DNA from 4 places in the Paenibacillus sp. B01 genome. Region 3 is predicted to be linked to each of the others. Evidence: riboswitches for the same ligand, from Rfam matches in the RefSeq annotation. Region 3 holds a riboswitch; each other region holds the start of a gene.
What was found. Region 3 has a riboswitch for cyclic di-AMP ahead of GE073_RS10385 (hypothetical protein). Riboswitches for the same ligand answer to the same signal wherever they lie in the genome.
Positions count from the first base shown of each region.

Region 1: linked by a shared signal. The riboswitch ahead of GE073_RS19315 (TrkH family potassium uptake protein) and the one ahead of GE073_RS10385 (hypothetical protein) in region 3 are both predicted to bind cyclic di-AMP.
Region 2: linked by a shared signal. The riboswitch ahead of GE073_RS01090 (C40 family peptidase) and the one ahead of GE073_RS10385 (hypothetical protein) in region 3 are both predicted to bind cyclic di-AMP.
Region 4: linked by a shared signal. The riboswitch ahead of GE073_RS21890 (hypothetical protein) and the one ahead of GE073_RS10385 (hypothetical protein) in region 3 are both predicted to bind cyclic di-AMP.

Region 1 is NZ_CP045802.1:4,516,025-4,523,692, forward strand. Features, by position in the region: gene sdhA (succinate dehydrogenase flavoprotein subunit) at 1-1,165, opposite strand, end outside; gene GE073_RS19300 (succinate dehydrogenase cytochrome b558 subunit) at 1,193-1,858, opposite strand; gene GE073_RS19305 (LysR family transcriptional regulator) at 2,105-3,037, shown strand; gene GE073_RS19310 (potassium channel family protein) at 3,074-3,751, opposite strand; gene GE073_RS19315 (TrkH family potassium uptake protein) at 3,773-5,125, opposite strand; cyclic di-AMP (ydaO/yuaA leader) riboswitch at 5,196-5,380, opposite strand; gene GE073_RS19320 (CPBP family intramembrane glutamic endopeptidase) at 5,628-7,247, shown strand; gene uvrC (excinuclease ABC subunit UvrC) at 7,326-7,668, opposite strand, start outside.
Region 2 is NZ_CP045802.1:239,900-247,567, reverse strand. Features, by position in the region: gene GE073_RS01115 (GNAT family N-acetyltransferase) at 1-165, shown strand, start outside; gene GE073_RS01110 (YwhD family protein) at 1,157-1,768, opposite strand; gene GE073_RS01105 (M1 family metallopeptidase) at 1,955-3,907, shown strand; gene GE073_RS01100 (hypothetical protein) at 3,936-4,784, shown strand; gene GE073_RS01095 (hypothetical protein) at 5,038-5,265, shown strand; cyclic di-AMP (ydaO/yuaA leader) riboswitch at 5,501-5,659, shown strand; gene GE073_RS01090 (C40 family peptidase) at 5,665-6,168, shown strand; gene GE073_RS01085 (cryptochrome/photolyase family protein) at 6,301-7,668, shown strand, end outside.
Region 3 is NZ_CP045802.1:2,425,947-2,433,614, reverse strand. Features, by position in the region: gene kdpB (potassium-transporting ATPase subunit KdpB) at 1-651, opposite strand, end outside; gene kdpA (potassium-transporting ATPase subunit KdpA) at 682-2,349, opposite strand; gene GE073_RS26050 (potassium-transporting ATPase subunit F) at 2,374-2,454, opposite strand; gene GE073_RS10385 (hypothetical protein) at 2,555-2,992, opposite strand; cyclic di-AMP (ydaO/yuaA leader) riboswitch at 3,155-3,353, opposite strand; gene GE073_RS10380 (universal stress protein) at 3,682-4,338, shown strand; gene GE073_RS10375 (FAD/NAD(P)-binding protein) at 4,436-5,854, opposite strand; gene GE073_RS10370 (endo-1,4-beta-xylanase) at 6,638-7,668, opposite strand, start outside.
Region 4 is NZ_CP045802.1:5,102,868-5,110,535, reverse strand. Features, by position in the region: gene GE073_RS21910 (superoxide dismutase) at 1-733, opposite strand, end outside; gene GE073_RS21905 (alpha/beta hydrolase) at 1,047-2,081, opposite strand; gene GE073_RS21900 (IclR family transcriptional regulator) at 2,387-3,157, shown strand; gene GE073_RS21895 (dicarboxylate/amino acid:cation symporter) at 3,408-4,778, shown strand; gene GE073_RS21890 (hypothetical protein) at 4,936-5,526, opposite strand; cyclic di-AMP (ydaO/yuaA leader) riboswitch at 5,532-5,723, opposite strand; gene GE073_RS21885 (amidase domain-containing protein) at 5,932-7,050, shown strand; gene GE073_RS21880 (D-alanine--D-alanine ligase) at 7,138-7,668, shown strand, end outside.

The sequences.
Region 1 (7,668 bases), 2.1 Mb from region 3:
CGCCGAGACGGTTGGCTCCGTGGTACTGGTAGTCGCATTCGCCGCAAGCGAACAGGCCCGGGATGTTGGTCATCTGGTTGTAGTCGACCCACAGTCCGCCCATCGAGTAGTGGACAGCCGGGAAGATCTTCATCGGCAGCTTGCGCGGATCGTCGCCGACGAACTTCTCGTAGATCTCGATGATGCCGCCGAGCTTGACGTCAAGCTCCTTGGGATCCTTGTGCGACAGGTCGAGGTAGACCATGTTCTCGCCGTTGATGCCGAGCTTCTCGTCCACGCAGACGGAGAAGATCTCGCGGGTGGCGATGTCGCGCGGCACGAGGTTGCCGTAGGCCGGATACTTTTCTTCGAGGAAGTACCACGGCTTGCCGTCCTTGTACGTCCAGATGCGTCCGCCCTCGCCGCGCGCCGACTCGGACATGAGGCGGTTCTTGTCGTCGCCCGGGATGGCCGTCGGGTGGATCTGGATCATCTCGCCGTTGGCGTAGCTGACGCCCTGCTGGTACACGGCGCTCGCCGCGGTGCCCGTATTGATGACCGAGTTGGTCGTCTTGCCGAAAATGATGCCGGGGCCGCCCGTCGCCAGGATGACCGCGTCCGCGCGGAAGGAGACGACCTCCATCGTGCGCAGGTCCTGGCCGGTGATGCCGCGGCAGACGCCGTCGTCGTCGAGCACCGCGCCCATGAACTCGAAATGCTCATGCTTGCTGACGAGGCCGGCGGCCTCCCAGCGGCGAACCTGCTCGTCCAGCGCGTACAGCAGCTGCTGGCCGGTCGTCGCGCCCGCGAACGCCGTGCGGTGGTATTGCGTGCCGCCGAAGCGGCGGAAGTCGAGCAGGCCCTCCGGCGTGCGGCTGAACATGACGCCCATGCGGTCCATCAGGTGGATGATGCCGGGAGCGGCCTCGCACATCGCCTTGACCGGAGGCTGGTTGGCGAGGAAGTCGCCGCCGTAGACCGTATCGTCGAAGTGCTCCCAAGGAGAGTCGCCTTCGCCCTTCGTATTGACGGCTCCGTTGATGCCGCCTTGCGCGCACACGGAGTGCGAGCGTTTTACGGGCACCAGGGAGAACAGGTTGACGTGGACGCCGGCTTCGGCCGCCTTGATCGTGGCCATAAGCCCGGCCAGTCCGCCGCCGACGACGATGATGTTGTTTTTAGCCATGTGAGTGGGTCCTCCTTCTCTATCGTGTTATCCGATCCAGGTCCGTACGGCCGCTGCCGTCTCCGCGAACTCGTCGCTGCGGAAGGCCGCGATCGAGAGCAGGAACAGAGCCGACACGATGACGAAGACGCCCATCCAGATGTAGGAGGAGATGCGCTGCGCGCGCGGGCCGACGGTGATGCCCCAGCTCACGAGGAAGGACCACATGCCGTTGGCGAAGTGGAAGACGGCGGCCAGGACGCCGATCGTGTACAGGACGACGCTGACCGGATTCGTGAAGATCTCATGCATCTGATGGCCGAGCTGTTCATGCGTCAGCTCGCCGATCAGCACCTGGTAGCGGGTCTGATAGACATGCCATACGATGAAGATGAACGTAATGACGCCCGACAGGCGCTGAAGCGTGAACGCCCAGTTGCGTCCGTATTGGAAGCGGGAGTTGTTCCAGTTCGACTGGTAGGCGACGTAAAGGCCGTATACCCCGTGGAAGATCAGCGGCAGGAAGATGCCGAAAATCTCCAGGAAGAAGATCAGCGGCAAGCCGTTGAGCATCTCGACGCTTTCGTTGAACCCTTCCGGGCCTCCCTCGAACGCCGAGTAGTTGGTGATGGCGTGATTCACGAGGAACAGGGCAAGCGGAACGACCCCGAGCAGCGAGTGGAGCTTGCGCGCCAAATAGGAATTTCCTTTCATAAATAATGCGTTCTCCTTTCCAGCCGTTTGAATGCGTAATCATCGTCAGGGACAAACCTTATCCATTTTACAGCCCGTTCTTGGGAGCGTCAACAATTCACGACAGCATCCGACTTCAGGACGGACACAGATTAGCCACAGATCCCATCGTACCCTTTTTTCGCTTATAAAGATATTGTTTATTTTTTATACAATGTTATAACATAGGAGCATAAGCAAGTCGGATCGCCGAAAGGATGGAATGCGATGCAGGAAGATCTTCAGCTGTTCGCCGTCATCGTCGAGCAGTCGAGCATGAACAAGGCGTCGGCGCTGCTCAACCTGTCGCAGCCCGCCCTCTCGCGCAAGATCGCCAAGCTCGAGGAGGAGCTCGGAGCGCCGCTCTTCCGCCGCGTCGGACGCCGCCTGGAGCTGACGCGCATCGGCGAGCTGACGTACGACTACGCCGTGCAGCTGCGCCAGATGCATCGGCAGTATCTGCTCACGCTGGCCGAGTTCAAGCAGACCCACCGCTTCACGCTGACGATCGGCGCCAGCCTGACGACGCTGCAGACGACGCTGCCCGACCTCATCCAGGCGCTGACCGCCAGCCATCCCGAGATCGACATCAAGGCCGTGACCGGCAAAACCCACGAGATCGTCTCGCTCGTCCGGGACCGGAAAATCGAGCTCGGCCTTGTGGCATCCGTCATCGACGATCCGCAGCTGCACTGCGTGAAGCTGTTCGACGACCATCTCGAGCTCGTGCTGCCGCGCGGGCGCATGCTGTCCGACAAGCTCGCGATCGGCGACCTGAACGGGCTGCCGATGATCCTGTTCTCCAAGGGAACCTGGTTCCGCACGCTTACCGACGAGCTGTTCGACAAGTTCCGCCTGCATCCCGACGTGCGCATGGAGATCGACTCCTTCGAGGCGATCCTGCGCCTGCTGCATACATGCGGAGCGGCTACGCTGCTGCCGCGATCGTACATCCGGCCGCAGATGGCGGAGGACAACGACCTCATGCTCGTGCCGCTGCCGGAGCTGAAAAAGACTCGGCGCACGACCTCGCTCATCCACGGCGATCCGTCGCTGCTCGAGCCTGTCGTCCGCCAATGGATCGCGGAAGCGGCGGCCGGCTACGCGGCGCGTTCGGGCTTGCCGCTGAGCGCCCGCAGCGGCCTGCCGGGCCAGCCGTAGCCGGTTGCCGGCTCGGTCCGTCGCAGCCGGATGCCCTCAGCGCTCGCTGACCATGTTCTCGAAGTCCTCGATCCCCTCGTTCGTGCCGATGACGACCATGACGTCGCGCTCGGCCAGCACCTGCTCGGCCTTGGGCGCGATGATGATGCCTTGCGGCTTGTTGACGGCTACGATGCTGCAGCCGAACCGCTTGCGCGGATCGATGTCGGCGAGCGTCTTGCCCGCCAAGCAGCGCGGCACGGACAGCTCCGCCACGGAGTAATCGGAGCTCAGCTCGATGTAGTCGAGCAGGTTCGGCGAGACGAGCTGATGGGCGACGCGGATGCCCATGTCGCGCTCGGGATAGATGACCCGATCGGCGCCGAGCTTCTCGAGCACGCGCCCGTGCAGCTCGCTGACCGCCTTGACGACGACCTTTTTGACCCCGGCGTCCTTGACGAGGATCGCCGTCATGATGCTGGCCTGGATATCCCCGCCGATGGCGACGATGCAGCAGTCGAAATTGCGGATGCCGAGCGCGCGCAGCGCCTCCTCGTCCGTCGAGTCCGCGCAGGCGGTATGCGTGAGCGTGCCGCTCAGATCGTCGACGAGCTCCTCGCTGCGGTCGATGCCGAGCACCTCATGTCCGAGCTGCACGAGCTCCTTGCCGAGGCTGGATCCGAAACGGCCCAGTCCGATGACGCAGAATTGACTTCCTTTGGCTCCCTTACCCATTGTCTCTCTTTCTTTCCTTTCCTATCCGATGATGATCTTGCCTTCCGGATGCTTGTAATATTCCTTGCTGGCCTTGGGCCGGAGAGCGTACGCCATCGTCAGCGGGCCGAGCCTGCCGGCGAACATGACGAAGCTGATCACGAGCTTGCTGACATCCTGCAGCCCCGGCGTAATGCCGGTGCTCAGCCCGACCGTGCCGAACGCCGACACCGTCTCGAACAGGATGCGCAGGAAGTCGCGGTCCTCGAGCGTGCAAAGCACCATCGTCGAGGCGAGCACGATGGCGATCGACAGCATCGTGATCGTCAGCGCCTTGAGGATGCGCTCCTTGGCGAGCCGGTAGCGGAACAGCACGATGTCCTCCTTGCCCCGGAGCATCGCCCACATCGCCGCCGCGAGCGTCATGAACGTCGTCGTCTTGATGCCGCCGCCGGTCGAGCCGGGCGACGCTCCGATGAACATGAGAAGGATCATGAAGAACAGGCTCGCCTGGGTCAGAGCTCCGATGTCCACCGAGTTCGGTCCGGCGGTTCGCGTCGCGACCGACTGGAACAGCGACGCGAGCAGCTTGCCGCCGAGGTCGAGCGGTCCCATCGTGCCGGCATTCCCGTATTCGAACAGGAAGATGACGGCCGTCCCGAGCGCCACCAGGCCGCCGCTTGTCAGCAGCACGACCTTGGAGTGCAGCGTCAGCCGCCGATGCCTGCGGAAGTCGACCAGATCGGACAGGACGATGAAGCCGAGGCCGCCGAGGATGACGAGCGAGACGGTGACGAGATTGACGAGCGGATCCGCGACATAGGCGGTCATGCTGCTGTAGTTGCCCATGATGTCGAAGCCGGCGTTGTTGAACATGGACACCGCATGGAAGATGCCGTAATAGACGGCCTGCCCGGGCGGCATGTCGGACAGGAAGCGCAGCGCATACAGCAGCGCGCCGCAGCCCTCGATGACGAGCGAGTACAAAAGGACGCGGCGGATCAGCCGTACGATGCCCTCCATCGAGCCTTGGTTCATCGCCTCCTGCAGCAGCAGCCGCTCCTTGAGCGAGATGCGCTTGCGCAGCACGAGCGCGAACAGCGTCGCCATCGTCATGAAGCCGAGGCCGCCGATCTGGATCATCACCAGGATGATGAGCTGGCCCGCCAGCGAATAATGCGTTCCGGTGTCGACGACGACGAGGCCCGTGACGCAAGTGGCGGATGTCGCCGTGAACAGCGCGTCGATCCAGCGCGTCCCCAAGCCGTCCGCGGTCGCGAACGGCTGCATGAGCAGCAGCGAGCCGAGCGCGATGATGAAAGCGAAGCCGGCGATCAGGATCCTCGGCGGGGAAGGGATGAGCAGCTGCCTCAGCTGCAGCCTCCAAGCGGTCATAGGCGGCCATTCTCCTTTTTTTGCACACGACAAATAGGCACCGGAAACACCCGGTGCCCAGCGCCTGTGTGAGTCCTGTCATGGAAGCCTCCGAGGTTAGCTGACGGATTCGGGCGTGACGGCCGCCCTATCCCCCCGGAAAAGTTCCGAGCGGAATTCACCCCTGCGGATCGGCTGTCCGGCTCCACGAGCCGCCGTCCGCGCTGGTTCCCCCGTTCCCGGCGCTTGTCGTCCGGAATTCGGCAGTTTAAAGTTCTATAGGATCGGATTTGATTATATAGGATAAAGGACAGGTTACCAAATGCGTCCGCAGGCGTTGGCGGCCGATTTGCTTCGTTTTTCGAGGCTGGCGGACATTGCGGAGGATGCTAGCCCCTCCGCGCTCGCTCTTTTGCCCGCTGGCTCGTCCGTGCGGCCGGGCGGCATGGATAAAAGGAAAGCCGCTGTGGTAAGGTTAATCCATGGATCCAACCAGGCAGCGCCATCAGCAAGGAGGACTTCGATGAATTCATCCCATCTTGACCAGGCTTTTCGAAGATACGTTTGGTATGGCGCAATCGGAGCCGCTTTATTCCTGCTGCTGCAGGTCATCCCCTCGGCAGCCGGAGTCGGCGCGGAGAGCGAGCCGGTCCACCCGGTCAGCCGCGGGCAGGCGATGGCGGCTGCGGCCGACTTTGCCCAGAAGCAGCTGCGCGCGCTTCCCCAGAACGCCCACGCGGTCCATCAGGCCGACAGGCTGATGGCGGGCTATGTGGCGAAGGAGAAGCTGGGCAAGACGCTGGACAGCAGCGCCGGACTCAAGGTGCCCGTCGATGTCTGGCAGGTGACGCAGAACTTCGACGACGGCCGGCGGCTGCTCGTCGAGATCGGCATGACGAGCGGCAAGCTCGTCGGCTGGAAGCAGGTGCTCGGTCCGACCGGAGGCGACGGAGGAAGCTCCGCGCTGGAGGGCGAGGCGCTGGACCGGACGGTCCAGCGGCAGGCCGACGAGCTCGGACTCGGCCAGCTGCGCCGCTCGGGCCCGGCCAAAGAGGGCTCCGTCCGCTACGAGGCGGCGATCACCGTCGGCGAAGCGAGCCTGATCGTCCTCGCCGCCGGCGAGCGCTTGGAGGGGGAGAACAGGCTGACCCGCTTTCAGCCCGTCTACGAGGTCCCTGCCTCCTACGCCGCCTATACGATGGAGCAGGACCGGCTCGGCGAGCAATTGTCGCTGCTCGGCAATCTGCTGCCGTCCGGTATCATGACGCTGCTGGCCATCGTCTACGCCATCGTCATGAGGCGCTTCACGTCGTTCCGCCGGGGCTGGGCGCTGGCGCTGATCTTCCTCGCCTTCTACACGGTCAACAACTTCAATCTGCTGGACGGCTTGCGGGCGATCTACGGGGGCGAGGTCAACGCGGAGCTCGCGGCGATGGCCCAGCTCGTCTTCATGACGGCGCTCACCTTCGTCATGGCGGTCGGAGCGTACTTCTCGCTCGTCGCCGGAGACGGGCTGTGGAGAGCCCAGGGCCGGCCGCTCTGGACCGCCGGCTCGGAGCCCGGCTTCGGAGCCGAGGCGTGGAGCGCGATGAAGCTCTCCTACGCGCTCGCCTTCCTGCTGCTCGGCCTGCAGACGCTCATCCTCGGCGGCCTCTCGGCCGCCACGGGCGCCTGGGCGACGACGGACGTGACCCAGTCGCCGTACAACATGGCGGCGCTCTGGCTCATGCCGCTGCTCGCTTGGTGCGCCGCCATCCAGGAGGAGGCGGTGTACCGGCTGTTCGGCATCGGCCTGCTGATGAAATGGATCAAAAATCCGTTCCTCGCCTCGCTCATCCCGACGGTGATCTGGGCGCTCGGCCATGTCACCTACCCGATCTATCCGTCGACGACGAGGCTCATCGAGCTGACGATCCTCGGCCTGCTGTTCTCGTACCTGTTCCTGAAATTCGGCTTTTTCACCGCCGTCTTCACCCATGCGGTCATGAACAGCGTGCTCATGTCGATGTCCCTGTTCATGACCGGCCGGACGGCCGAGACGGCCGCCGGCGTCATCTACATCGTCGCGCCGATCGCCGTCGCGTGGCTGATGCGGCGGTACGGCCTGCAAAGGCGCGCGGCCGCCTATCCGCCGCCGGCCTGACGCGGCCGGCGCAGACGAAAAAGACGAAGCGGGAGGAAGTCCGCTTCGTCTTTTTTTGCTGGCCGGCCGCCCTCACCGCTACTCCTCGCGCAGCGCCTCGACGATGCGCTCCGCGAGCTTGTCGCCGATGCCGAGCGGACGGAAGTCCTCGGCCTTCGCCTCGCGGATCTTCTTGAGCGAGCCGAAATGCCGCAGCAGCTGCTTGCGCCGCTTCTCCCCGATGCCGGAAATCGAGTCGAGGCGCGACTCGGTCATCGACTTGCCGCGCTGCTCGCGGTGGAACGAGATCGCGAACCGGTGCACCTCGTCCTGGATGCGCTGCAGCAGGTAGAACTCCTGGCTGTCGCGCGGCAGCGTCACCGGCTCGGGCGGGTCGCCGACCATGAGCTGCGCCGTCTTGTGCTTGGCGTCTTTGACGAGA
Region 2 (7,668 bases), 2.2 Mb from region 3:
CATGTGCATCGCTACATCTGGGTGCCGGAGCCGTATGCGGCGATGTACCGGCCGCTGCCCGGACGCGAGGGCGGCCTGCTGCCTCCTCCAAGCGGCAGGCAGCTGTTCCGCTGGATCGAGGGATTTCATGCTCGGGCCTACCGCGGGTTCCGCGAGGAGGAGTAGACGGGGCTTTAGCCGGCGGGCTGGGCAAGTCGAGTCGGGGCCGTCGGGCTGGGACATTCCGGCTGGGGCAGTCCGGCTGGGGCCGTCGGGCTGGGACCGTCGGGCTGGGGCCGTCGGGCTGGGGCAGTCGGGCTGCTCAGAGGCCTCGGCAAAGAGCCGCTCTTTGGCCTGGAGCGGGACCTCGCCGGCAGGCTTGTCAGGCATCCGCTTCACCGTGAATTCTAACGACGCGTCATCTCGTTAGACGCCATAAAATAGACCTACGAAAAACGTAACGACTCCTCAACTTGTTAAAATCGAATTCGGGCCCAGAATCAGAGCGAAATAGACCTGACTTGGCGTCTAACGAGCTGATTCGTCGCAAGAAATCGCGAAACCCTCTCAAACCTCTTCTTACGATCTGATTCGTCGTTAGGCAAACTCATGCTTGACGCCGCCCCTACCCGGAATGAAAGCTAGCAGCCGTCTAATCTCGTTTCAGCTGACCTGCTCCAGCGAGCTTGCAGCCGCCAGCCGGATGGTCCTGACCACGCATGCCGTTGGCCAGGCGGTCCAGATTGGCCCTGAGCCCCTGTCGCCCGCCTTCTGGCACGACAACAAAAAGAGGCTGACCGGAGACATCCACCTCGGTGGACGTTCCGGCCAGCCTCTTTGCATGCGGTGCAGCAGCGCCATGCTCGACACTGGCGGGCAATCCGTCAGCTGCCAGCTGCTCAGGCAGCGCAAGCTGAGCCGCAGCTCCCGAGCTTGCGTTGCATCGGCGGCACTTGCGATACATCAGCAACGCCCGCGCTTGCGTGGCATCGGCAGCACTTGCGATACATCAGCAACGCCCGCGCTCCGCGCTTGCGTTGCATCCGCAGCGCCTGCCGCTTCCCCTGGCTTCGCCGCTCTACCCGTTATCCCGGCTCCCGCCGGTCATGCCGCTCCATCATCCGGCCGCCGGCCGGTCGCCCTGGTCCGTCAGCCGACGCGCCTCCGGCCGGTCCTGCTACTCCGCCAGATGATCCTTGAGCGCCTGCGGCGAATGCTCCCACCACTCGGCGTTGTGGGAGATCAGCAGCTCGCGCAGCACGGCCTTCTCCTCCGCCGACAGCTCGTCCAGCACGAAGCGGCGCTTGATCGCATAGTCGAGGTTGTTGACATGCTGGGCGAGAATCTTCCAGCCGCGGCGCGCCTCGGTGTCGACGAGCATCGGACAGGCGGTCGCTCCCGCATAGAAGGAGCCCTCCTCGTCGCGGTCGACCGCGACCCAGACGATCCACACCGGACGGCCGTTCGGCACGTTCGCCTTGTCGGGGCTGAACTTGATCCCCTTCTCCACCTTGCTCTTGGCGTGCATCGCGCCGTTGTCGATGTAAGCCTCTCCGCCGTCGATGATGACGGAGGAGACGCGGCTGAGGTCGATCGTGCCCGCGCCGAAGCCGCGATGCTCCTTGTTGCTGACGACGTTCAGCGACAGCGAGCGCTTGCCCTTGGCCGGCTGCGCGTCCGCGGCCGGCGTTCCTTGCGCGCCGTCCGGACGGCCTGCTCCGGCATCGCCCTCCGCAGACGCCGCTTCCGCCGCGCCCTCCGGACGCTTCGCTTCCTTATTCTCTTCCATGCCCCGCTCCCTTCCATGACTTTCCGTGTCCAAAGACAAGCCATCTATGGTCCGAGCCCCCGCCCGCACGCCGCTCCCGGCGTACAAGCAGGGGCTTGTATTCGATATTTTTCATTTTAGCTAATAATCCGGCAAAAGCAAACATATAGATGGCTTACAAGCTTGTCAACGGGAGGGAACCGGTTCATGACCTGTCGCCGATCATACAAACCTTTTCTGCATGCAGCCCTGCTGCTCGCCCTCTTGCCGCTGCCGTGGGCCGGAACGGGACTGGCCTACGCGGAGCCTGCCGCCGGACAGGCCGCCACGCCCGCAGTCGAAGCCTCCCCGGCTCCCGCCCCCGTGTCGCAGCCGCTGTCCCAGCGCGTCACGGACTACCAGATCCAGGTCAAGCTGAGCGGCAAGACGCTGACCGGCACCGAGACCGTCACGTGGAAAAATCCCGGCAAGAAGACCGTGTCGGACATGTACCTTCATCTGTATCCGAACGCCTTTCTGTCGGACGAGACGACGTTCATGAAGGAGTCGGGCGGACGGCTCCGCGAGGACAAGGCGACCGAGGCGAGCCGCGGCTACATGCGGCTGGAGTCGCTCAAGACCGAGGACGGCGCGAGCCTGATGCCGCGCGTGCACTTCGTCCAGCCGGACGACGGCAACGAGAGCGACTACACGCTGGCCAAGCTCAAGCTCCCGCAGCCGGTCGCGCCCGGCGAGGAAGTGACGCTGCACATCGGCTTCAGCGTCGGCCTGCCGGAGGTGTTCGCGCGCATGGGCTACTCCGGCAGCTTCGTCATGGCCGGCCAGTGGTTCCCGAAGATCGCCGCCTACAACACCGCGTCCGGCTCGCGCCCCGAGGGCTGGAACGCCCATCAGTACCACGGCAACTCCGAGTTCTACAGCGACTTCGGCCTCTACTCGGTCAAGATCGACGTGCCGGCCGGCTACAAGGTGGCGGCGACCGGCGTGCAGACGAAGCCCGCCGAGGCGTCCAAGGACGGCCAGACGTTCACGTTCTACGCCGAGGACGTGCATGACTTCGCCTGGTCGGCCTCGCCGGACTTCCTCTACAGCGAGGAGGCGTTCTCCGCGCCGGGCGTGCCCGGCGTGCGCATCAAGCTTTACCTCGACCCGCTCCACAAGAAGCTGGCCGAGCGCTACATGCATGCGGCCAAGTCGGCTCTCGCCAAGTACTCGCAGTGGTACGGCGCCTATCCCTACAGCACGCTGTCGATCGTCGTCCCTCCCGCGGCCGCGAACGGCGCCGGGGGCATGGAGTATCCGACGCTCGTGACCGCCTTCGGCGCCGATACGGACAATCCCGGCTACAGCCTCGAGCGCACCGTCGTGCATGAGATCGGGCATCAGTACTGGTACGGCATGGTCGCGTCCAATGAATTCGAGGAAGCCTGGCTCGACGAGGGCTTCACCTCCTACTCGGAGGACAAGATCATGGAAAGCGAGTACGGCGTCGAGCCGCGCACCGCGCTGGAGGCGAGCTACGTCACCGATCCCGCTCCGCTCAAGCTGCTGTCCTGGTCGTACGGCTCCCATGGCCGCTACGCCGACAACGTCTACAGCCGGGCGAAGCTCGTGCTGACCGGCATCGAGCAGCGGACGGGACCGACGATGATGAACAAGATCCTGCGGACGTATTTCAACCAGTACAAATTCAAGCATCCGACGACGGCCGACTTCAAGCGGGTCGTGGAGCAGGTGACCAAGGACAGCTGGGACGACTACTTCAGCCAGTTCGTCTATGGCGGCCAGACGGCCGACTACGCGGTCGACTCGATCCGCGTCTCCCCGCTGGAAAGCGGCGGCGGCAAGCCCGGCTACGAGTCGCAGGTCGTCATCCGCCGCCTCGACGGCGTATACGGCCCGGTGAACATCCGCTTCCGCTTCGCCGACGGACGAACGATCGAGCGCATGTGGGACGGCGTGGAGGCCGACACGAGCTTCAAGCTGACCTCCTCCTCCCCGCTGCTGTGGGCGGCGGTCGATCCGGATCGGCTCAACGTGCTGGACAACCGGCAGATCAACAACTTCCTGCGCGCCGAGGCGCCGGCGGACCAGCGGGTGCGGATCAGCCTCGGCATCGTCAAGGCGCTGGAATGGCTCGCAGGAGCGTTCGCCTGGTGAGGGCGGCGGAAGAAAGGAGCGTGATCCCGTGTCCACCTATCTCAAGCAAGGCTGGGGGCTGACTGTCAAGCATCTGCCGATCGCCGCCTTCCTGTTCCTGTACCGGCTGCTGTGGGGCTTCTTCCTGTACCGGCTCGTCGACTCCGTCGTGCGCCCGCTCGTGCAGCGCTATCCCGGGGCGGACGGAGCCGCCTCCGGCGCAGACGCGATCTTCTGGGCGGAGTCGCAGTTCCGGCTGCTCAAGACGGATCTGGCCCATCCGTATCTATGGCTGCTGGGCGGACTGCTGCTCGCCCGCCTGCTGCTCGGTCCGCTGCTGAGCGCCGGACTCGCCTACTCCGTGCGGCATGCCGCGGAGTCCGGAGCCGAAGGAGGCACGCGCTTCCTCGAGGGCATCCGCGTCTGCTGGAAGCCGTTCATCCTGCTCGCTGCCGCCGAGCTGACGCTCGCGCTCGCTCCGGCCGTCTGGCTTGCGCGGGAGGGCTTCCAACGCTTCCAGCACTACAGCTCGCTGCCGCAGCTGGCCGCGGACGCGCTGCCCTGGGCCGGAGCGTGGCTGCTCTGGATCGGACTGCTCCATGTGCTGATCCTCAGCCTGCAGTTCGGCGCGGCAAGCGGCCTGGGCGCAGGGGCGAGCTTCCGCCAGGCGCTGCGCCGCCTGCTGCCGCTGGCAGGCGTCAGCCTCGTCCTGCTGCTGCTGTCGGGCCTGCTGCAAGCCGGCGTCAGCGCTGGGGCGATGGCCTGGGCCGGCCTTGCCGCCATCGTCATCCAGCAAGGGTATCATTTCGTCCGCACGCTGATCGACGTCTGGATCCTCTCCGCGCAGTACAGCTGCTGGTCCGACAAGCCAGATGCCGGAGGACGTCAGGTTAGTTGACAAATCCGAATGTCCATCCTATAATTGTGTAAATTCTCTGACAATTTTGTCTTGTTTTTCGGACCCGAATGCGGTGTATATAACATCCAGGCCGGCCGCGCAGCGCCGCCCCGGCACCGCCCCGCGAACACCAAACCTTCATCTGCCGATGATCGTACGATCATCATCCGCAGCTTTAATGGAGCATAGAAGCCATCGAATGCAGGACATGCTAGAGGAGAGTTTCATTTTAGAGAGAGAGGAAAGATTGACCATGACCGAAAAAATCTACGCCTACTACGAGCAGCTGCATCAAGCGACCGGCGATCTGCTGGACCGCGCCGGCGCCTACCGGAACGCGCAGGAGCTGGAAGCCCTGCAGAGCGAGCACGCCCGCCTGCGCCCGGAAGGGCTCGATCTCAGCGAGGCCGCGCTGACCCGCCTGATGGGCATGCGCACGAAGCTGCTCACGTTGATGGAAAACTCGCTGTACACGGCCTGATCCCCCGATTCGGATCGCTCCGGCGCGAACGACGCGCCGACCGCAAAAGCGCCCCTCGCGGGGGGCGCTTTTTTTCGATGCGGCAGAGCCGAAGCGGCCCGCCGGCAGAGGCGTCGATTCGACTCGAGCCCCCGAAGCAAGCGCTGTCATTTGTCTCTTTCAACATGAGAATTATGAGAAAATGTCGGGAAAGGGAGGAAAATAGCTTAAAGAAAAGAATACCACTTCCAGAAGCAGTTCAAACATGCCGAGTTCCATGACTATGGAAACGGGGGAACCATCTCAGGGTGAATTGATTTCGCCCTCCTCGCCGCAAGGCAGGAAGGCCGAGAAATCATAGGGAACCTTCAACCGAACCCCACAGCTAACCTCGTAGGCTCTGGAAGGAGCACTTCAGCTTTGAAGAAGAAAGCCGCAGCAATCGCACTCGGACTTGCCCTGCTGTTCTCGGCAGGCGCGCAAAGCGCATCGGCAGGATCCAAAATGGACGGCGTCATCAGCGACGTCATCGGCACGCCGTACAAGTCGGCGGGCACCACCTCGAAAGGCTTCGACTGCTCGGGCTTCACGTCCTACGTGTTCAAGCAGTTCAAGATCACGCTCCCCCACTCGTCCGCGGCTCAATCGGCCATGGGCAAGAAGGTCGCCAAAGACGACCTGAAGGCGGGAGATCTCGTGTTCTTCAATACGAGCGGCAAGGGCGTCTCCCATGTGGGCGTCTACGTCGGCGACGGCAAGTTCGCTCACGCTTCCTCAAGCCGAGGCGTGACGATCAGCGAGCTGAGCGAGTCCTACTACGCCAAGCGCTATATGTCCGCCCGCCGCGTCATGGACGACAAGACGTTCGAGAAGTACGCGGACGACGCTGCCGACCAGCCGGACGGCGGTCCGGACGTCGATTAAAAGCCTTTCGAAGCCGGACGAGCAGACCGCAGCAAGCCTCCCCTCGGAGCGCCTGCTGCGGTTTGTTTGCATTCCGGCAGGGTAGTACGGAAAGAGCATGATCGGCCGCGGCCGATCCAAGGAGGCAAGGACATGTATCTGTTCATCCACCGCAAGGATCTCCGAGCGGGCGATCTGCGCGCGTTCGACTACGCCGCCAGCCTCGGCATGCCGGGCATCCATGCGCTGATCCTCGATCCGGCGCAGCTCGGGAACGGCCGCGCCGAGTCCCATCCCGGACGGCATTTCCTGCGGGCAGCCGGGATGCTGCAGCGGGATTATGCGGCGCAAGGGGCCGAGCTGCAGCTGCTGCACGGCGATCCCGCCGACGTGCTGGACGACCTGCTCGAGCGGGAGCCGATCCGCGAGGTCGTCGTCACCGCCGACCATACGCCTTATGCGCGGCGGCGGGACGAGCGGCTCGCCGCCGTCTGCCGCAGCCGGGGCGTGCGCTGGACGGCGCTGGAGGACGTGCCTCTCGCCGATCTGGACGCGTTCCAGGAGCAGACGGGAAGAAAAGAGCCGTACCGCGTGTTCACGCCGTTCTACCGGGCGTGGAACGGTTATGTCCGCTCGCGGCTCGCGCCGCCTCCGGCCGTCGCTGCCGGCGGCCTGCCGACCGCCCGGCTCTCCGGCGGCGGCAGCTGGAGCGTGCCGGGCGAGCTGATCGGACTGCTCGCGGCCGCCGTGCCGGAGGACGAGCGCCCCGAGCGGCAGCTGGAGCGGTTCCTCGGCGGCAGCCTGCAGGCGTACGAGGAGCTGCGCGACCGCTACGCGCTGGATGCCGGGAGCGGCCTCTCGCGCTGGCTGAACGTCGGCGCGCTGTCGGCCCAGCGCGCCTACGGCCTCGCTCTGGATGCCGCCCGGACCGAGGACGGGCGCGAGCCGCTTGCCTTCGGCGGAGCGGCCGGCTGGCGGGCGGACGCCGCGAGCCAGCTCGAGCTGGCGCTGCCGGGCAGCGGCGAAGGCCCTGGCTCCGCGCCGCGCGATCCGTCGGCCGCGGCGGCGCGCTCCGGCGCGGAGAGCTGGATCCGCCAGCTCGCCTGGCGGGAGTTCTACCTGTACCAGGCGCGGTTCGACGCGGACTTTTTCCGCTATGAGGAGCAGGTCGACCTGTCCGGCCTGACGGAGCGGCATGCGGAGGCATGGCGGCAAGGCCGCACCGGCATCCCGCTCATCGACGCGGCGATGACGCAGCTGCGGACGACCGGCGAGCTGCCGAACCGGCTGCGCATGATCGCGGCGATGTTCCTGTGCAAAAACCTGCTGGCGCCGTTCACGGCGGGAGAGCGATGGTTCCGCGAGCAGCTGCTCGACTACGACGCTACGCTGAACCGCGGCGGCTGGCTGTGGAGCAGCTCGCTCGGCTTCGACGCCGCTCCGTACTTCCGCATCATGAATCCGGTCGTCCAGTCCAAGCGCTGGGATCCGGACGGCGCCTACATCCGGCGCTGGCTGCCC
Region 3 (7,668 bases):
GAGCGCGATCTCGTTCGGCGTCTTCTGCCGCTTCGCTCCCTCGACGAGAGCGATCATGCGGTCAAGGAACGACTCGCCCGGATCGCTCGTCATGCGGACGCGGATCGAGTCGCTGAGCACCTTGGTCCCTCCGGTAACGGAGGAGAAGTCGCCTCCCGCCTCCTTGATGACCGGAGCGGACTCGCCGGTGATCGCGGACTCGTCGACGGACGCGAGTCCCTCGATGACCTCGCCGTCGCCGGGAATCCACTGGCCGGCCTCGACGCGCACGACATCGCCCTTGCGCAGCTCGCTCGCCGGCACCTCCTTGAGGCCCGCCGAGCCGCTCTCGCGGAAGGCGACGACGTCGCGCTTGGAGCGCTTGAGCGAGTCGGCCTGCGCCTTGCCGCGGCCTTCCGCCAGCGCCTCCGCGAAGTTCGCGAACAGCAGCGTCACCAGCAGGATCGCGGCGACGACGACGTTGAACCAGGCCGGCGTGCCGCCCCCGAACGCATCCGGGACGACGGCGAGCAGCAGCGTGACGGCGAAGCCGATCTCGACGACGAACATGACCGGGTTGCGGACCATCACCCGCGGATCCAGCTTCAGGACCGATTCCTTCAGAGCCTGGCGGACGATCGGTCCGCCAAGCGTCGATCTATTTTGGCTCATGGCTAGCTCTCCTCTTTTCTGTCCGTTCGGCTATGGCTTCAGCGTCAGCTGCTCGGCGATCGGCCCCAGCACGAGGCTCGGGAAGTACGTCAGCGCGCCGACGATGAGCACGGTGCCGAGAAAGACGGCGCCGAACGTAGCCGAATCGGTGCGGAACGTGCCGATCGTCTCCGGCACGGCCTTTTTGGCGGCGAGCGAGCCCGCGACCGCAAGCAGCGTGATGATGGAGACGTACCGCCCCAGATACATGACGATGCCGGTGCTGAGGTTCCAGAACGGCGTATTGTCGCCTAGTCCCTCGAAGCCGGAGCCGTTGTTGGCCGCGGACGACGTGAACTCGTAGAGCGCCTGGGTAAGGCCATGGTAGCCCGGGTTCGAGATCGTATCGGGATAAGCATAAAGAGCGGCGGCCGTCGGCAGCAGGATGAGCGCCGGCTGCACGAGCAGCGTCAGCGCGATCAGCTTCATTTCGCGACCCTCCAGCTTCTTGCCGAGAAACTCCGGCGTCCGGCCGACCATCAGGCCGGAGAGGAACACCGCCATCAGCGCGTACAGCAGCACGTTCATGAGGCCGACGCCGGAGCCGCCGAACACGGTGTTCAGCATCATGTTCATGAGCGGCACCATGCCGCCGAGCGGCGTGAACGAGTCGTGCATCGAGTTGACGGCGCCGGTTTCGGAGGCGGTCGTCACGACTGAATAGAGCGCGGATTGCGGCACGCCGAAGCGGGTTTCCTTTCCTTCCATGCTTCCTTGGCCGGAATCATAGCCGAGCGCCGCGATCGCGGGGTTCGCCTCCTGCTCGGCCGTCAGCGAGACGCCCAGCATGACGACGAATAGCAGCGCCATGGAGACGAACAGCACCCGCCCCTGCTTCGGGTTGCCGACGAGCTTGCCGTACGCGAACGGCAGCGCCGTCGGCACGAGCAGCATGAGCAGCATCTGCAGCAGGTTGCTGATCGCGTCGGGGTTTTCGAACGGATGCGCGGAGTTGACGCCCATATGGCCGCCGCCGTTGTTGCCGAGCTCCTTGATGGCGAGCAGCGAGGCGACCGGACCGCGCGCGATCGTCTGCTCCCCGCCCTCCAGCGTCTGCGCGGCGGCAGACGGCTCCAGCGTCTGCGGCACGCCGAGCGCGACGAAGACGAGCGCCAGCACAAAAGCGATCGGCAGCAGCACCCGCGTGATCGAGCGAACGAGATCGACGAAGAAATGGCCCATCGGCTTGCCGGCCAGCCCTCTCATGAACGCCATCGCCGCGCACAGCCCCGTCGCCGGCGAGACGAACATCATGAACACGATCGCGATCATTTGGGACAGATAGGATAAGCCGCTTTCGCCGCTGTAATGCTGCAGGTTCGTATTGGTCATGAAGCTGATCGTCGTGTTGAACGCGAGCCGCGGCTCCATGTTCGCGATCCCGCTCGGATTGAGCGGGAGATAGGCTTGCGTGCGGAAGACGGCGTAGACGAGCAGCAGCATGACTCCGTTGCTGACGATCAGCGCCGCGGCGTAGGCTTTCCAGCTCTGGCTTCCGGGGCGGATGCCCCCGAGGCGGTAGATCAGCCGCTCCGCCGGGCCGAAGACGCGGTCGAGGCCGGTCGGCTCCAGGCTGTAGGCCCGATAGAGATACAGTCCCGCCGGCTTGGCCAGCAGCAGCACGAGCAGCAGCGTGATTGCGATGGATAGTCCTGCCATCATGGGAGGTGGCTCCTTCTTGGGTCAGAATTGGTCGGGGTGAAGCAAGACGTAGACGAGGTAGAGGAACACGGCCGCGACGACAACCCACAGGAGCGCGATCATCGTTCCTCGCGTCCTTCCTGCGCCTGCTTGCCGCACCAGGCGAGCAGGCCGAGCATCGCGGCGGTCAATCCGATCAGCAAGGCGAGCATGCCGATATCCATCATGTGAATGGCTCCTTTTCCTTGTCTTGGCGGGCTTCGTCCTGAATGAGGTAAAAGACGTCCTGCCCGTTTGTATGAATGACATAATCCGCTCCGAGCGACTTGTAGACGCCGCCCGAGCCGCGGCCTTGCGTGACGACGAAGATGCTGCGGCCGGTCCAGCCGCGGAAAATCTGCACATAGCGGCAGCAGAGAGCGAGGCTGCTCTCGAACAGGTAGACGTTGCCGCATCGGCATTCAGGCGCCGGATTGCGGTCCTTTTCGGCCGTATCGATTTGCATGATTCGACCTAAGCCGAGGCGCTCCAGCCGCTGCCTTTCGCGGCGGCTGTTGACGACTGCGGCGCAAGGAATCCGCATGCGCTTCAGCTGCATCAGGAAGCGTTCGCCGGCCGCCGTGGCCGGCGAGACGAGTATCGTTTCGGGATCGAGATCCATGGTGGTTCTCCTTCGGGTGGCGAGGGCGGCGGACGGCTGCGGACCGGGATCCGCTTCGGAAAAAAGCGCGCAAAAAACCACAGAGGCAGCGGCCCCTGTGGTCTTGGTCAGATCACAAGCGTCATCATCCTCTCTCCCGATCGGAGCACGGCGCGCTATGGCGCGCGCCGCCTCCTGCGCTTACGAGGTTAGCTGTCGGATTCGGACGGTGAGAGTCGCCCTACCCGAGGCAGACGGATTCCATGGATCCGCTCCCCCGGGATTCACCCCTGGAGCTGCGGCGGCCGACTCTCACATCGGCGGCCGCAGGCTCCGCTTGGTTCCCCCGTTTTCCATTTCGGAAACTCAGCGTTGTCAAAAGCTGGTCTGGCTAGCTGAGACGAATCTTACACCCGGACTTTTCGGAAAGTAAAGCCGGGCCAGCGGCGAAAATCCGGCCGCGATCGCGCTTGTCGAGCAAGAAAGGCCGATCGATCTCCATTTCTCTCTCTGAATCTCGCTCATTCTCTCGAATTCATCTCGACGCATGCCAAAAACCCGCCTCCATCGCCGATTTCATTCTCGGCAAACGAAGGCGATGGTCGCGCTTACATGAAGCGGGACGGCTGAATTCCGCCTGCGCCGCCTTTTACAGACCGCCCTCTCGTCGCGTAGGATGAGCAGCAAAAAAAAGTGAAGGAGCAATTGCCATGCCCAAATCGGAACACATCCTCGTCTGCCTGTCGTACGGCCCGCACGGAGAGCGCCTCATCCGCCGCGGCGCCGAGCTTGCCGCGGCGGCGGGCAGCCGCTTGGTCGTCCTGAGCGTGGTGTCGGACGTCGAGGCGGCGCCCGGCTCGGCGCAGGAGGAATGGCAGCGCGTCTGGCGCGACGCCGCGGCCGAAGCAGGCGCGGAATTCCGGGCGGTGCCGTCCGCAGGCCGCAAGGCCGTCGACGTCATCGCCCATACGGCGATGATCGAGCGCATGACGCAGATCGTCGTCGGACAGCCCGTGCCGACGCGCTGGGAGGAGCGGTTCCACGCCTCCTTCGTCGACGCGCTGCTGCGCCGGATCGGCCAGACCGATCTGCATGTCGTCGCCGTGCAGCGGCTGGACGAGGAGCTGGAGCGGACCCATGAGCGCGGCGTCCGCGTCGCGGTCGCCGCGCGGGACGGCGGCTACGTCATCCAGAGGACCTTGGACAAGAATGGATGCTCCGGCGTCTTTTTCCGCAGCCGCGATACCGAGTTCGAGCATGGCCTGCTGAAGCTCAAGGACGGCAGCAGCCGCAGCCGCGCCTTCAAGGTGCGTCACGGCGCCGTCGTCGATCCCGAATTCCCGGCCTTCTGGCGGAGCAGAAGCTAGGGCGTGTTTGCATAACCCGAAGCGGGATTGCAAACACGCCCTAAGGAGACGTTTTTACGCGATTTTTATTTGGCAGACCGGGTCGCCGGGCGTAAGATCAGCTTAACGAATCCATCCAGCCCGTGAACTCCAGCTCGTCGTACCGGTAGAACTGATCCAGAATCCGCTCGCGATCGTCGAGGAACAGCCCGCCCGCGACCTCCGACACGAGCTTCGGTATCGCATGGCGCATGCCCGACAGCGCGGAGGCGGATAGGCCGCAGCTGATCATCGCGGAGTAGTTGAACGTGTGGAGGCCGTGCAGCCGCGACGCGCCCTCCTCGTCCCGGCTCGTGAAGGCGAAGCCCGGCGTCAAATACGGATGGGCGTCGAGCACGGGGCTCGCGATGTCCGCCGGCGCCTCGTACCGGTCGCCCCAGCGGGCGATATGGCGCTCGACCAGCCGCAGCTCGGGACGCAGCGCCGGGTCGGTCAGCAGCCCGGTGCTGACGACGAGGAAGTCGAACGCCTCCTCGCCCTGCGGCGTCGTCACGACGGCCCGCTCTCCTTCCGTCCGCACCGCGAGCCAAGGCGCTCCGACGTGGAGCCGGAAGCCCGGCCAGGCGGCCGCCCGCTGGAACGTGTCGTTCGTCGGCGGCTGGTTGTGCTTGAAGAAATGCGCCATGACGGCGTACTTGTCCTCGTCGGACAGCCGCGGGAAATGCTCGATCATGCCCGAGTGCTCCATCTGCCGGATCGGATTGATGCGCGGCAGCTCCGGCCGGCGGACGAATACATGCGCCTCCGCGACGCCCGCGGCCAAGGCGAAGCTGGCGTTGTCGAACGCCGACGCGCCTCCGCCGAGCACGGCGATCCGCTTGCCGCGCAGCGCCTCGAAGTCAATCGCCTCGGACGTATGCGCGTACAGCTCGCGCGGCACATGGCGCGACACGAGCGGCGGCACATGCCACTCCCCGCCGCCCTGGATGCCGGTCGCGAGGATGACCTTGCGGGCGAGCAGCTGCGGAGCCGGCGCGCCGGGGCCTTCGAGATGGAGCCGGTAAAGGCCCTTCTCCAGCGGCTCGACGAGCGTCAGCCGCGTCTCGTTGACGACAGGCAGGTTCAGCACCCGGCGGTACCAGCGCAAGTAGCTCATCCAGTCCCCGCGCGGAATTTTGTCGATCGCCTCCCAGCCCTCCTCGCCTGCCTGCGCCTCCCACCAGGCGCGGAACGTGAGCGACGGAACGCCGAGATCGATGGACGGCAGATGCTTGGGCGTGCGGAGCGTGTTCATGCGAGCGTACGTTTCCCACGGTCCTTCCTTGCCCTCCGGATTCTCGTCGAGGATGATGACGTTCGAGACGCGTTCCTTCATTAAGGCAAATGCGGCTCCGAGTCCGCTCTGGCCGCCGCCGATGATGGCGACGTCATGCACATGGCCCTCGTCATGGCTCCTCGGCTGGACCCAGCCCGCCCCTCCGAAGGCGATATAAGACAGGTCCCGCTGGACCTGGGCGTTCAGTTGCTCTAGGCTCATCCCGCATCGTTCCTTTCTGCTGTTCCGCTTGCCGGCCCGGCGGCTGGAGGTCAGACTATCTGCCGCATCCGATTCGTCTTTTTGGCGACCAGACCGTTTCAGCCCTTTATCGCGGCTCTCAATGTCTCCTTCATGTTATATTTTATTACATGATGCGTAAAGAGTTGCGGAAAGAACTTGTAACTCGCCGCCTTCGATTTGTGCCCGTTGACAAGAGCGGGACGATCCTGCTGATGGCCGATATCGCTTTGCGCAGCAAAAAGAGCCGCGCAAAGAGGGCGGCTCGGAGCTTGCCATCGTTCCTGATTCCAGCCTCTTATCGACGGTCATAACGGGCTCAGCTGCTCAACTCCTTCGTTTCGACTCCGTCTCACGAGAGTCTCACGCTGGCGGCCTCGACTGCTGCGCAGCGCCTTGGAGGATGAAAAAGGCGCCAGGCTGCCGACGCATCGCGCTCCCTAAAGGCAAAAATGGCGTTAGGACGCGCTGATGACGATGCATCGCGCTCCCTAAAGGCAAAAATGGCGTTAAGACGCGCTGATGACGACGCACCGCGCTCCCTAAAGGCAAAAATGGCGTTAAGACGCGCTGATGACGATGCACGCTCGCACACTACCAGCTTGAATCCATTCCGTGTCTTTCTTTCAAAAAAAGCCTTGCCAAGGTCGCTTTCATCGACCTCGGCAAGGCTTTAGCTGTCTAACGCTTCTAAAGGAAGCTCGCTTTAACCGCCTCCACCGATCAAGAACGGACGATGTGTGAGGCACGATCCTGCTTGCCCGATCAAGGCAGGAGCAGCTTCCAAACCGCGTGGAGAACGGCCGCCGCTTCGGCGCGGGTCAGCGCGCCGGCCGGATTCAGACGGCCGGCCTCGTCGCCGCGGACAAGTCCGGCCGCGACGAGCTTCTCCGCGTCCGCGCGAGCATAGTCCGCGACCTGGCCGGCGTCCTTGAAGCCGGCCAGTCCGCCCCCGCTGCCGCTGTCGAGCGGCCATCCAGCCGCCTGCAGCGCGCGCACGGTCAGCGCCATCATCTCCTGGCGGCTGAGCGGCGCTTGCGGCCGGAACGTGCCGCCGCCTTGGCCGCCGGCGATGCCGAGCTCCTTGGCGGCGCTCAGCTCGGCGGCGTACGACGCGTTCGCCGGAACGTCGGCGAACGGAGCTTGCGTGCCGGCTGCCGCTCCGCCCTTGAGCTCGAGCAGGCGCAGCAGCAGCGACACATAATCCGCGCGGCGGATCGGCGCCGACGGCGAGTAAGCGCCGGCTCCGGTGCCCTGGATCAGTCCGCGCGCGGCGAGCGTCTCGATCGCTTCCTTCGCCCATGCGGCGGAGGATAGATCGGAGAAGGACGCCGGCACAACCGTCATCGCATACAGGCCGGACGCGGAGAGCGGGAAGCGGATCTCCGCCGCGGCGGCGTCATACGCCGAGCGGATGACCGGCACAAGCGCGCCCGTGCCGCTGCGGAACCGGATCGACGCCGCATGGGCGGATGCGATCGCCGGTCCGTCCTTCGGCACGGCCAGCGTCGCGGAGGCTCCCGTCGCGGAGCTCGGTGCGAGCTCCTTGCCATCCGCTTCGAGGCTCCACTGCAGCGCCGGCAGGCCCGAGGAGCTGACGCTCCACGGCAATCCGGACGCGGATGCCTTGGCGAGCCGCAGCGTCACGACGCGGTCAGGCGCCAGCCCGGCGCCCTGCAGCAGCTGTCCCGGCAGCGAGACGGCCGCGAAGCCGGCGTCCAGCTGCAGCGTCAGCGCAGCTTGCCCGGCCAGCCAGCCGGCCGGCAGACGGACTTCGAAGGCGTCGGCCTTGGACA
Region 4 (7,668 bases), 2.7 Mb from region 3:
CGCCGCTCTTGCGCGCCGCCTGCAGCTCCTTCTCCGCCTTGTTGAGGTCGTCCACGTAGGCCTGATGATGCTTGTCGTGATGGATCCGCATCGTCGCCTCGTCGATGTACGGCTCCAGAGCGTTGTACGCATAGGGCAAAGGAGGCAGCTGGTGCCCGCCGATCGGAACCTGCTGGTGCGCGCCGGCGGCTTGGCCGGTGCGGGGAGGCGATTCCGCGCGGGACGGCTCTAGCTGCGCCGTCGCCGCTGCAGCCGGAGGGGCCGCCGCGTCCGTCGCCGTGCCGGCCGCTGCGCCAGCCGTCGCACTCGGCTGCTCCGCCGCGCGCCCCTGGCGGATCGCCTCGGCCCGCGCGAGGCGGGCGGTGCAGCCGCGCAGCGCCTCATGCACGGCCGAGCGCGCCTCCGGCTCGCGGCCGAGGGCGGGACTGGCCGAGAGCAGCTGCAGCAGCTGCTGGACGAGCACGCCGCTTTGCGCGGCGGCCGCCTCCAGCAGCTCGGCCGGATCGCCAGCCGCTCCTGCGGCTGGCGGCTCGGAGCGGGGCTCCAGCAGCCGGTCCGCTTCCGCGGCCGTCCGCTCCAGCAGCGGCTGCCATTGCTGCAGCACGCCGGCATAAGCCGGCTCCAGCTCGGCGGCCAGCACAATCTGCTCCAGCCGATCCGCCTCTTCTTGCTTCCATTGCTTGATCTCTTCCAGCAGCCTCGCCTGTGCGAGGTCGGACGGCGCTTCGGTCATGGCGAACCCTCCTTTTCATGGTCGGACCGGCGAGGCGAAGGTCGATTCGCGGCCGCCGGCGGACGCATGGCTCTCGCTTAGGTGTATTCGGTCGACCGGCGGGGATATGAGCGGCAGGCGAAAAAAACCGCTCCGCTGCGCTGAGGAGGCGGCATCCCGCGGCGGCGACCGGCATTCGTGTTCAGCCGGATCGAGCTTGCGAGGAAGAGGCTGGAGCCCTTCCCGTTCATGAAAAGCACGAAGCCGCCCCTGCGAGAGGAGCGGCTTCGTGCTTTTGGATATTTTCAAGTGTCGCGCCAATCAGGAATTCCGCTCACGCGTCCAGTCGGCCTTCCTGCTCCAGCGACTGGTTGACCTGGCTGAGGAACAGCGCGGCGCGCTGGATGTACTCCTTGGGATGCTGGCGGAACAGCAGCTCATGCTGGCCGCCGTTCACGATCCATTCGCGCGACAGCGGATTCGTCTGCCGGGATGCGATCGTCTCCGCATACTGGTAGGAGGCCTTGGCGTCCATCGTGCCGTGGATCATGTAGATTGGAATGGAGTAGTTCGTGCTCATGACCTGCTCGGCGGGAATCTTGTTGAAGTCGACGCCGGTCCAGAGCGGCAGCAGCTTCTCGATGAGCGGCAGCGACAGGCGCGGCAGGTCGATGATGTTGCGCACGTTGTCGAACAGCGTGTCGGGGCTGGCCACGAAGGTGCTGTCGAGGATCATCGCATCGATCGCATCCGTCTGCAGGGCGGCCTGCAGCGCCGTGCCGGCGCCCATGCTGAAGCCCCAGACGACGACTTCCTTGGAGCCGTTCGCGCGGACGTAGTCGACGGCGGCGAGCAGCTGCTGAGACTCCTCCCAGCCGCCGGTCGCCGGAGCGCGGTACTGCTGGGAGGCATAGCCGTAATCGAACATCAGGACATTATAGTTCAGCCGGTGGAGCAGGCTGGCGAGGTCGTACATCGGCACCCACGTCTCCTCGCGGTTCGCGCCGTAGCCGTGGCTCAGCACGATCGTCCGCTCGGACTCGCTCTGGATCGAGCGGCCGGGGGAGGAGGGGATGTACCAGCCGCTTACGGTCGTGCGTCCGCTGAGGCTCGGGAAGGTCACGTCTTCATAAGCGAGGCCTTTGGCCTCCATCGGATTGGAATGGACCGGGGCGACATAGGGATACGCGACCATCCAGGCGATATAGCCGTGGAAGGCGACAATCAGCAGCAGCAGCAGGGCGGCGCCGGCCGACACGGCGGCTACGAGCGCATTGCGGCGCGTGTCGCGGCGAGGAAGCACGGAAGAGAGGGACGGGTCCAGCTGCAGCGGCGAGTTCAGCGGCGTATGCAGGGCAGAGCTGCTCATTTCGTCTTCCCCTCCCTTGTTTTGTAAGCGTTCTAGATCCTATGTACTACTACTGTATGCGTCTATTGTCCGGGCTGTCAATTCATGTCGAGCAATTGTTAAGCACTTGTAATGTTGCCGTAAAATGAAGCCGTTTCTTTACGAGATAAAGGAAACGAGTTATACTAGGAGAATCTTAGTTTCACTGAATGAAACCGAATCGGGGTAGACGGACTCCGCTTTCTCCCCTATAATGATAATGATTCTCAATGAGAACGGAGGAGCGTCATGGCCTTCTCCGCCCCGGAAAGAAAGCAGGTGAGCGCATGGAACCGTCCCGTAGCGGCAAGGCCGAGGATGGAAAATCGAATGTAAGGGCCGTCGAGAGGGCGCTGGATATCCTGCTCTGCTTTACGACGGAGAGCGACCTGCCGATGACCGAGATCGCGGAGCGGGTCGGGCTGCACAAGAGCACCGTACACCGGATGCTGGCGACGCTGGAGGACAAGGGCTTCCTCGAGCGCGACCGCAGCTCCGAGCGCTACCGGCTCGGCATGCGCATCTGGGAGCTGTCGGCGCATCGGTCGCGGTCGGGCGACCCGGCGGTCATCTGCCTGCCGGAGATGGAGAGGCTGCGCGACACGCTCGGGGAGACGGTGAGCCTGTACGTGCGGGACGGCAGCGAGCGGATCCGCATCCAGGCCGTGCAGAGCAACCAGGCGATCCGGCGCGTGGCGCCGGTCGGCGTGCGGCTGCCGCTGTACGTCGGAGCCTCGAGCAAGGTGCTCATCGCTTTTGCCGAGCCGGCGCTGGCGGCGCAGATGATGTCCTTGGAGGCGCTGCCGCAAGGAATCGACCCGCAGTCGTTCCGCGAGCAGCTGGAGGAGATCCGTCGGCTCGGCTACGCGACGAGCATGGAGGAGCGCGAGCCGGGAGCGGCGGCGCTGTCGGCTCCGGTGTTCGACCGCAGCGGTCGGCTGGCGGCGGCGCTGTCCGTATCGGGACCGGCCGCGCGCTTCACGCCGGCCATCATACGCGAGCAGTCGGCGCTCGTCGTCCAGTCGGCGACGCGCATGGGCGCGATGCTGCCGGGCTGAGCGCCCTCGATTATGGCGTCTGCACAGGGATGCGGCGCCGATCCGGTTTCCTATTACCCGCAGAGGCGGCCTGTGAAGGCGCCGGGCTCTGCGGGTTTTTTGGCGCGGGAGCTTGGAGTGCCTTGATTCGGCGAGCTGGAGGCGTCGAAGCTTCATGCCAATTATTATTCACGGGCTAAATAAACGTTGACATAAGAAGTCAACCTCGCTAGTATACTATAGCATAGTAAATCACTAGGATATGAAGGGGATGGACTCATTGCCTGAAAACAACAACCTCGTGCATGCGTTCCAGACGAACTGGATCAGCCTGCTTGTCTCCCTCATCGTCATCGGACTGCTCGTCTGGCTGGCGCGGCGCCGCGTCGGCTTCGGCTATCGGGTGCTGCTCGCGCTCGGCATAGGCCTCGTCGTCGGCGTGACGCTGAACTCCTTGGAGATCGACGCCACGAGCATCAGCACGCTCGGCTCCATTTACGTCAACCTCATCAAAATGCTCGTCATCCCGCTCGTCGCCGTGCTGGTCGTCTCCAGCATCTCGTCGATCTCGAGCCTCGGGCAGCTGCGCAAGATCGGCACCAAGACGATCCTGCTCTTCATCGGCACGACCGGCGTGGCAGCGCTGATCGGCCTGCTCGTGGCGCTGGCGTTCAACCCGGGCTCGGGCATCGCCCAGGAGACGCCGGAAGGGTATGAGGCGCGGACGATTCCGACGTTCTCCGAGGTCATCCTGAACCTCGTGCCGTCCAACCCGATCGGCGACATGGCCGACGCCAAGGTCGTGCCGGTGCTGATCTTCGCGATCTTCATCGCCGTCGCCATCGTGCAGCTCAGCTCGCGCAAGCCGGAGGCGGCCGAGCCGGTGCGCCAAGTCATCGAATCGCTCAAGCAGGTCATGAACCAGGTGACCAAGTACATCATCCGCCTGACGCCATACGGCGTGTATGCGCTGATCGGCTCGATGGCCGCGCGCTACGGCTTCGATACGCTCAAGCCGCTCATCAGCCTCATTCTCGCGACGTATGTCGCGCTGCTGCTGCACTTCATCCTGACGTTCGGCTCGCTCGTCACGTTCTGGGCGAAGCTCAATCCGTTCAAGTTCCTGCGCAAGATCTACCCGACGATCGCCGTCGCCTTCACGACGCGCAGCAGCTACGCGACGCTGCCGGTCAACCTGGAGGTCATCACCAAGCGGCTGCGCGTGTCGCCGCGCATCGCCAGCTTCGTCGCGCCGCTCGGCGCGACGATGAACATGAACGGCTGCGGCGGCGTCTGGCCGGCGGTCGTGGCGATCTTCGTCGCCGAGGTGTACGGCGTGCCGCTCGGCATCTCCGACTACATCCTGATCGTGCTCGTCAGCACGATCTCCTCGATCGGCGTCGCCGGCGTGCCGGGACCGGCGTCGATCTCGACGACGGTCGTCCTGACCGCGCTCGGCCTGCCGCTGGAAGGGCTCGGCCTCGTGCTCGCGATCGACGCCGTCGTCGACATGGGCCGCACGGCGGTCAACGCGACCGGCACGACCGTGTCGTCGCTGCTCGTCGCCGTGTCGGAAGACGAGTTCGACCGCGAGAGCTACAACCGCGACGAGGAAGAGGAGCTGGAGCTGAGCCACGCGTAAAGCAGGGCGCAGCGGAATGAACGGGACGAAGCGGAGCCGGCTCCGCTTCGTCCCTGTTTTCAACCCCATGAACGCAGCGAAGCCCCCGAGGGACATGGCCCTTCGGGGGCTTCCTGCATGAGCGGATCATGCGGCAGGGATCAGCGGGTTGCCTGGATTACATCGAGTGCTGGATATGGATGTCGGAAGATTCGATGAGGTAGTGCCTTCTCCAGAAGGCGGTGGCGGGAAAGGGCATCGCTTCTCTGGAGCCGGGCTCCAGAGCCTTGCGCAAAAGACGGTCCCGATGATCGCTGATCCACTCGGCGTCATAATAGAGCACCGACATGACCTCGTCGCTCGGAACGCCGACGAACGATTGGAACCAGCCGCTCCAGCTCTGCCAGTCGGCGGGAGCCTCGGAGTAGGACATCGTGACGACGGCACGGTGCAGGCTTGAGCCTGCATAAAGATGAAGCGCGACCAGATAGTCGCCGCTGCCGCCTGCAAGCATCGCCGTGGTGCGGCTGATGAACAGGTCGATGCGGCGGATGCGGCGGTCGGGAGCGAGCGGCTCCTCGACCAGAAGAGCAGCGTGGCGGGCGTCGTGCCCCGCCTCCTCGATGACCTCGGACGCATCCAGTACGACCGGAAGCGGCAGCGAGGCGGAGCAGGCGATTTCCTGCTCGGCGCAACAGGCGGCGGAGCGGTGGACGGCTCGCAGCCGTCTCGGCTCCGGACCGCCGGTGAAGCGTTCCTGCAAAGACATGGTCGAACCTCTCCTTTGGTTGCTTACGGGGTTAGCTGACGGATTCGGGCCAAGAGAGTAGCCCTACCAGGCGCAGTCCGCGGCGGCTTCGGCAGCCGCGCGTCGGGTGCGCGCCGGATTCACCCCGGCAGGCGCGACAAGGCGCCTGCGGTTGGTTCCCCCGCTTCCACTTTCGTGGAATTCAGCAGAATAGAAATGTGCTGAACTTTATCATACTTCAGGCCGGCCTGTCTTGTAAAAGGCTATATTTAGCGAAAATTCGATGAAATGCTGTCGGGAACTCGTCCATGCGGACCCATCGTCGCTCTAAAGCGCTCTCATGGAAAAGGATCATAATCCGGAGCGCATCCGTCATAGGATGGAAATTAAGATGGAGAAATAGCGCTTCGGAGAGGATGGGGAAGGATGGCGCGGATCAAGGTGGGAAAAAGGCCTCCGCAAGCCGATGCCGGCGGGGAGGAGCGACGGAGCGAGCCGCCCGCAGGCTGGCGCGGCGCCGTGCAGCATTATGTGCAGGCCTGCAACCAGGCCGAGGTGGAGCTGCGCGACAGCGCGCTCGCCGGAATCATGACGGACGCGGACCATCGGCTGCGCCTGCTGCACCGGCTCCAGCGGCAGCGAGAGCGGGCCGAGGAGCGGGATCTGCTCACCTCCCAATGCGAGACGCGGGCCGCGCTGGTCAAGGTCAACGAATCCGGCGCGGAGGTGTCGGTCGTGCTCCAGCTGCATCTGAAGCGGCATGTCCAGCACAAAGGCCGCCAGTATACGGAGGAGCGGATCGAGCGCGAGCGGATATGGCTCGCACCGGCCGGCGCGGACGGGAGCTGGCGGCTGACGCGGGTCGAGCCGCTCGTCGGCGAGCGGCGGCCGCGCTACGGCCATGCCGCGGCGGACAGCGCGCTCGCCGAGCACCGCTCCTACGGCAACGGCGGCGGCAGCGGCATCCAGCCGCCCGGCGCGCCGCGTCCTTTCCTTAACTATGGCGTCGTTCCGCGCATCAACACCCGCTCCCGCGCCGCCCGGTACCGGCGCGAGCTGGTCGCGGCCTACGCGGACCAGTGGTGGAACGAGCCGAATCCCGCTTACGAGGAATTCGAGGTCAACTGCACCAATTATGTGTCGCAGTGCGTCTTTGCAGGGGAAGCGCCGATGAACTATACTGGGAAAAGGGAATCCGGCTGGTGGTACAAGGGACGGACGGGCGGCCAGGAGCAGTGGAGCTACAGCTGGGCCGTGTCCAACGCGTTCCAGCTCTACTTGAGCTTTCCGCGCTCGTCCGGCATGCGGGCGACGCCGGTGGAGAGCGCGGCGGAGCTGGAGCTCGGCGACGTGATCACCTACGACTGGAACGGCGACGGCCGCTTCCAGCATACGACGGTCGTGACGGCGTTCGACGGGGACGGCATGCCGCTCGTCAACGCCAATACGGTGCCGAGCCGCCACCGCTACTGGGACTACAAGGATTCGTACGCGTGGACGGAGCAGACCCGCTACCGGTTCTATCATTTGAGCGACAGCATGTAGCACGGCCAGGATGCCGGCAGCCGGTCCGCATGGGCGGACCCGGTTGTTGGCATCCTAATTTCTAGAGGGTACCGGAGGGCTAACATCATGGGAGAGAAGATTCGCGTCGGACTGGTCTACGGAGGCAAGTCGGGGGAGCATGAGGTGTCGCTGCAGACGGCGCTGGCGGTCATGGGGGCGTTCGATTTCGGCAAATACGAGATTCAGCCCTTCTACATCACCAAAACGGGCGAATGGCGCTCGGCAGGCGTGCTGCTCGCGGCTCCGGACAGCGTGGAGCAGCTGAAGCTGGAAGGCGGCGACAGCAGCCTGGCGCTCGCGCCGGTATTCCGCGGCCTGGCCCCTGCGCCGGCCGGCGAGTCGGCGCTGCAGGCGGCGGCCGCCGCCGCCGCGCCGGAGAAGGCGGTCGACGTCATCTTCCCGCTGCTGCACGGCACCTTCGGCGAGGACGGCACGATCCAGGGGCTGCTCGAGATGGCCAACATCCCGTACGTCGGCGCGGGCGTGCTCGCCTCGGCGGTCGGCATGGACAAAATCACGATGAAAAAAGTGTTCGCCCATGAAGGGCTGCCGCAGTGCATCTACCGCAGCTTCAACCGCACGCAGTGGGAGAAGGAC